Regions from separate parts of the Paenibacillus sp. GCM10027627 genome, predicted to be linked through region 1. Evidence: a T-box and tRNA genes for the amino acid it is inferred to sense, from the RefSeq annotation. Region 1 holds a T-box; the other holds one or more tRNA genes.
What was found. The T-box of region 1 lies ahead of ileS (isoleucine--tRNA ligase). A T-box ahead of a tRNA ligase gene usually reads a tRNA of that ligase, here a tRNA-Ile.
Positions count from the first base shown of each region.

Region 2: it encodes a tRNA-Ile, which carries the amino acid that the T-box ahead of ileS (isoleucine--tRNA ligase) is inferred to sense. The anticodon was not compared.

Region 1 is NZ_JBHTHB010000002.1:96,632-100,055, forward strand. Features, by position in the region: gene ileS (isoleucine--tRNA ligase) at 1-2,096, opposite strand, end outside; T-box leader at 2,143-2,435, opposite strand; gene ACFQZE_RS08490 (DivIVA domain-containing protein) at 2,507-3,007, opposite strand; gene ACFQZE_RS08495 (YlmH family RNA-binding protein) at 3,129-3,424, opposite strand, start outside.
Region 2 is NZ_JBHTHB010000001.1:1,413,301-1,416,724, forward strand. Features, by position in the region: gene ACFQZE_RS06785 (hypothetical protein) at 1-735, opposite strand, end outside; gene ACFQZE_RS06790 (hypothetical protein) at 866-1,816, opposite strand; tRNA gene ACFQZE_RS06795 (tRNA-Ile) at 1,929-2,005, opposite strand; gene ACFQZE_RS06800 (hypothetical protein) at 2,378-2,611, opposite strand; gene ACFQZE_RS06805 (hypothetical protein) at 2,829-3,371, opposite strand.

The sequences.
Region 1 (3,424 bases):
AAGTCGTTCGCATCCAATCCTTTTGTAACCGATCCGATCAAACTGTTCAGACGGGATAAAATCCAGCGATCCAGCTTGTTGTCCGACTTCGCCGCAGCATGCTCTTCCGGCTTGTAGCCGTCGATGGACGCATACAAGGCATAGAAAGCGTGAGTGTTGACAATCGTATCGATTACTTTCGATTTGGCTTCGCCTACAATGCCGCGAGAGAAGCGCTTGCTGTTCCATGGCGCGCTGTCCGCCAGAAGCGCCCAGCGGAACGCATCCGTGCCGTATTCGTTAATAATTTCCCATGGATCGATAACGTTGCCTTTGGACTTGGACATCTTCTGCCCGTTTTCATCCAAAATATGGCCCGTCGAAATAACGGCTTTATACGGGGCTTTCCCGTTATACAGAGTAGAAACGGCGAGCAAGCTGAAAAACCAGCCGCGCGTTTGGTCAATGCCTTCGCAAATAATATCCGCAGGATACTGCTCCTCAAACTGCGCTGCATCTCCGAACGGGTAATGCTGCTGAGCAAACGGCATGGATCCGCTATCGAACCATACGTCGATCACTTCCGGCGTACGTCTCATTACAGCGCCCTCGGCAAATGGAGATTTTAGCAAAATGTCGTCGACATAAGGTTTATGCAGCTCGATATCGGCAGGCACTTCGCCTACTGCGCGGGCGCGCAAATCGGCGATGCTGTCAGGCGCGTACTGCTGTCCCGTCGCTTCGCAAACCCAAACGTTGAGCGGGGTGCCCCAGTAGCGGTTGCGGCTGATGTTCCAATCGACTAGGTCTTCAAGGAACTTGCCGAAGCGGCCTTCGCGAATATGTCCCGGATACCAGTCAACGCCGCTGTTGTTCGCGATCAGTTGATCTTTTACCGCCGTCGTTTCAATAAACCAGCTCTCTGTCGCGTAGTACAGAAGCGGCGATTTGCAACGCCAGCAGAACGGGTAGCTGTGCTCGTAGCGTTCTTTGGAGAAAAGCAGTCCTTTTTCGCTGAGCATTTTCACAATGTCGACGTCGCAATCTTTTACAAAACGTCCCGCCAAATCCGTCACTTCGTCCACATAACGGCCGGCGTTGTTTACGACGCTCAGCATGCTGATTCCGTTTTGACGCGCTACCTTGTAGTCGTCTTCGCCATGTGCAGGCGCGATATGAACGATACCTGTACCGCTAGTATCGCTGACAAATTCGCCGGTAATGACCACATGCCCTTTTTCAATCGGCACGTAGCGGAACGGCGGCTCATAGGACAATCCGGCCAGCTCCGAACCTTTAACTGTCGATAAAATTTCGTAGTTTTCCTTCAGCACGTTCTCAGCCAAGTTCTGAGCGACGATATAAACTTCACCGTCTTTGGAAGCACGTACGTAATCGAGGTCAGCATGTACAGCCAAAGCTACGTTCGCAGGCAGCGTCCAAGGAGTCGTCGTCCACGCGAGAATATATTCGCCGGAATCCGTTAGCTTAAATTTCGCCGTTGCGCTCAAATCTTTCACATCTTCATAGCCCTGTGCAACCTCATGCGAGCTAAGCGTCGTTTGGCAGCAAGGGCAATACGGGCTTACGCGGTGACCGCGGTAAAGCAGCCCTTTTTTGTGAATGGTGGACAAAATATGCCATACGCTCTCGATGTACTCGTTTTTCAAAGTAATATAAGGGTTGTCGAGATCCGTCCAATAAGCGATCGCTTCCGTCAATTCACGCCACTGCTTTTCGTATTCAAATACGCTGTCTTTGCATTTTTTTACGAATGCCTCTACGCCGTAGTTTTCGATTTCCTGTTTGCCGGAAATGCCAAGCTGCTTCTCAACGCCTAGCTCCACCGGCAATCCGTGCGTATCCCAGCCCGCTTTACGGACAACACGGTATCCCGACATCGTTTTGTAGCGGCAAATAAAGTCTTTAATTACGCGTCCGAGTACATGGCCGATATGCGGAGCTCCGTTCGCCGTAGGCGGCCCCTCGTAAAATACGAAATTAGGTTTGCCTTCCCGGTTTGCGATCGATTGTTTAAAAGTATCCTGTTCCTTCCATTGCTGAAGCACCCGCAGCTCACGGCTGCGCGCACGTTCCTTAACGTCTACGCGTTGCATGGTGTTAGCCTCCTTATGTCGATAAAAAAAATAAACCCCGTCCCCAAAAAGGGACGAGGTTTTACTCGCGATACCACCCTTGTTCCGCCAGTCCTCCATTTGGAAAAGACTGCAGCGTCAAATGCGACGCTTGCGGCACCTTAGTCACGAATCGGTAAAGCCTGATTCGAGTTCCCGGTAACGGGGGACGACCGTTGGCGCTTAAAACCGCTAAGCAGCGGGTTAGGCGCCTCTTCTCGGAGAGGATATTCCGTAACGGCTCATACGCCGGGCTTGCAGCAACCGCCGGCTCTCTGGGGAATGAACGCGAAACGTACTTGATCTCGTCAAGGAATTTCATTCGTTTTGATTAGTTTAGTTATAGCGCAAAAGGACTGCCCGTGTCAAACGTTGTTCTGCCGCCGCAAAATCTATCCGCGAAGCAGTTCCCGCTCCGCTTCTCTCGGCGCGCTGGACTCCAGCGTCTCCCATCCGTCCTGCGACAGCAGTTCCAGCTGCGCTTCCACAAGCGTCCGGAATCTAGCTCTATAAATAGAAGCTTGCTTTTTAAGCTCTTCGACTTCGAGCGATACTTTACGGGATTTGTTGAGGGAGTCGTTGACGATGCGGTCCGCATTTTTTTCCGCCTCTTTAATGATAAGCTGTGCTTCCTTCTTGGCGTTGTTGCGCACCTCGTCGGCCGCTTCTTGCGCAACGATAATCGTCTTGCTCAGCGTCTCCTCAATGTTGGAAAAGTGGTTCAGCTTCTCCTGAAGCGCAAACATTTGATTTTGAATCTCTTTGTTTTCCCGGATGAGCGATTCATAATCCTTGATTACTTGGTCCAAAAACTCGTTAACCTCATCCTCGTCGTAACCGCGCAATCTTCGCGAAAACTCCTTGTTATGTATGTCCAATGGCGTAAGCGGCATTGGAACACCTCCTGCTTCTGTTTGGATTTTTGCGCAAACGATGGAAGCTTGCTGCACGAACGCCACCGCTCACTGTCTGTGTGAAGAGATTCGACAGTCCGGCGCCATTTCCTGCAACCTTTTAAATAAATTTGCCGACCTTTACCCGAATTCTGCCTTTTTTTGTCACGCCGTCCACTTCCAAAACTTTGAATCTCCCTAGTCCCTTAATGGAGACGATATCGCCTTCATTTAGCGTCTCGGAAGGGTTCTCCTCCGTTTTCCAATTGATGCGGCAGCGGCCCGCACGGATAGGATCGACGATTTTGGAGCGGCTGATGCGGTAGACGTCGCTTGCAATGCCGTCCAGGCGCATCGACGCTACGATAAGGCTCATCTCTTCCAGCTTAACCTCTGTGATCTGAAGCCCGGAAAGCG
Region 2 (3,424 bases), on a different contig from region 1:
TTTAGGTTCAGTTCCGCTAATTACTTTGTATTCGCGGATTGTCTTGCGATTAATTTGTTCTTGAGGTGCGCCAAATCCAACCTCTACCGCTTTTTTAGTGACAGTTGTATTATTTACGATTTCTCCATAAACAGTAACTGTAGTGCCCTTATCATAATTATTACTTACGTAATCAGCAGCTCGATCACCTTCTACTACTGTTTCAAATGGGAACACTTTGCCTTCATACCCAACGACATAACCTTTAAGAATAACTCGACCTGTTTCTTCATCATTTTTCTTTTCAAAGGCAACATTTGCTACACACATCTCAAGAGTAAATTTCGCTTTTGGTTCGAACACATCGCCTGCTTTTAGGCGATTAATGAAGTTGGCTGAGATCTGTGGGAACGCTTTGATGGTCAAGTCTTGACCAACATATTCGTTCAAGCCTACTTTACCAGTCTCAATTCTCACTTTGTCAGCTTCTTCGCCATGAGTCTGGATCGATTTAAACTCATTCTTGATGGTTTGAATGCCTTTGTACAGGCCGCTCTCTTTGCCTTGTTTATTAATTTTGTTTGCATAAACAGAAACTGTATGTACATCATCATTGACCTTGATGTCAATTTCACCTTGAATTTTTTCAACATCCTTACCATCCTTTTTGTAACTTCCTTCTTCGATACGAACCTCAGTAACAATACCTTCAATTACTACAACATTCTCGCCCTCACGAAGCACTTTTTCACTCATTATTAAATTCATTCTCCTCAATTTTAATTTTATAGTTTATTGGATAATCATATGTATAACTTAGTTAATCATAGTTTTCAGTTTGCTTAGGTGGGCTGCGCATTGTATTATCTATGGCTTTGTCACCTCCTTAAAATGCCCATTCGTGCTCAACACTTGAAGCACTATCATTCTTCTCTTCATATATGAAAGGATTTGAATCAACTGTTTCATTTATATTCTCAACAGAGTATCTATTTCTAACAATCGATTTCAAACTGCCACCAGTAATCTCAAGCTCTTTTATCGCTGATCCTGTGACCACTAGCTTACCCTCGACCTCAATTGTGGGAACTAAGTAATTGATGTTTCCAAAAATCCTGACTGTTGTACCATAAGTCATGTCTTTGAACATTTTGATTGTTTCAGTTATGTATTCGTTCGAACCTTGACCTATATATTTATTGTAGTTGATGACAAAACAATAAGGAATTTTTCGAATTACATCGTCAACTTTGACCAGTATAAGGCTATCCACAAGGTATTGAGACTTGTTTCGATCTTTCTCTATATTTAAAAAAACAATCTCTTGTGAAAAGTAAGCATCTTGTTCATGTAGTTCATTTGCTTCGAGTTGCTGATCAAGCCTTCCTATATCTCTTATTGAGAATTTCGCCTGTACCTTACCATTGTATTCTTGAAATTGAATCGATCCATTTATATAAACAGAGTCGCCATCCTTTAAGTTCTCTTTTATGTTTTCTATTGCATCAAACGAAGTCAATTCAAACGACTCTGATGTAGTAAGTGAGACTTTTAATGGCATATGTATTCGATAATTAGAAGTCGTGTATCGTTCTTTCCAATTCACGATTATTGAATCATTTTTTTTATAATTCCTTTTTAATTTGATTTTCGTAGCTGTTGATCCCATTAACTCAACTGGTATTAGAGCAGCATTCTGCACTTTTACATTGAAGTTTAATCTATGCCATTTATCTCCTCCTTCTTTCTCACCTTCGGAATAATACCTGTCGTTTTGTAGGCCAACCACAATTCCTTTGAGTGAGAAGCTTCCATATGTAGGCTGTAATTCTGTCATACTACTCAACTCACTTGATTAAATTAGAACTCCTGACCAGATTTGAACTGATACGTCACAAGGACAACAAATTTTAAATTTGTCATGTCTGCCATTCCATCACAAGAGCATATGGTCGAGAGTGTGAGGATCGAACTCACCTTTCGTGCTGTATAAGAACACCGCCATTCACCAGATCGCTTGCTCTCGAATACTTCATGAAATACATATTTTATTTTTTATTTGATGTGTGTCTAATAATAGCACTTTAAACTTTCAAAAGTCAACGATTATTTTATTATTATATTTTTAAAATAATAAAGACCGTTTATCTGATGTTTAAATGGCGTTCTTTTGCCTATCTTTTGCAATAGAACGCCATATTTATTCATTATAACTTAACAACCTTAAAAACTCCTCTAAGCATCTCGATTTCTTCTTTTGCTATGTCACTAACAAATATGACAGAACTTCTCCTATTATCCATCGTATAAACTTCTCCATGAGGTAATAATTCATCCGAATTTAAAATATAAACCCTATAACGCCTCAGTCTCATTATCACCTCAAACCACCTATACTTTAAATTTGATTTTTCATTTTTAAAAACTTGTATGTGCTTTCAGGAATATCATCAAGATCACCAGTGAAAAAGTCTTTAATCCATAAAGTTAAATCTTCCATAGTCTTAACATTCTCAAAAAGAATTTTATATACTTGTGTGTTAACATCTATTTCACATACATATTTAATCCATTTCAGAAAACCTTCAACACTGTCCTCCCATTCATCCCAAATTTGATCAGAATCATTCATCAATCATTCCCCCTGTGTCTTCAAAGTGGTGTATGTAGTCATTATAGTCGAATTTAATACATTATTGGAAGTATAAATCTTCTCAAAATAAATACTTTGACATCTGATCTGCAATGTGCTTAAATGTCGAATTCATAAGTAATTTTGTCGAAAAAGAAAGTTTTTTTGATGGAATTAGTATTTTTAACTTTTTTTGTTATTAACCTCATTAACTACTTTACCATAAAGGACGATAAATAGGTCTTTCAATAATTCCTTTATTATATTTCAAGTCTTTTTCTTTCCCAAAACTTTTTACTAGTATGTTTTTTACAGCAGCACTCGTTGCATTTATATAATGTTCAAGAGAAAAGTATACTCGATTTAGATCAGAATCATACCAATTAATCATATTCATATTTACTAAAACACCACTATCAATTTGCTTAAAAGTTGGATTGTCCTCAAGATGCACCCAAATTGAATCTGATAATGTAAAACATGAAACAACTTCACCAGTAAAAAGATGTATTCTGCCAATATTCTTTTTGGGTTGGCTAAAGTATAATATTTGACTTATTTCAATAAATCTTATTTGGTAACCCGATAAAGGCACTAAAACATATTTTTCTTGATCTAGCCCCTTAATTAAAGAACTAATCAAATCTGTTACTGGAGCAGCTGTAGTTATTATCTCAACTATTTCATCTGTTGAAAAAACATCTACATGTTCCAAAAGCATTTTTTTAAATGTATCTTTACCCATTTTATATTTAGGCATTATTACCCTCCTCAGCAATTAGTTGTTTAAAGTGTGGGAGAGATTAATCCCCC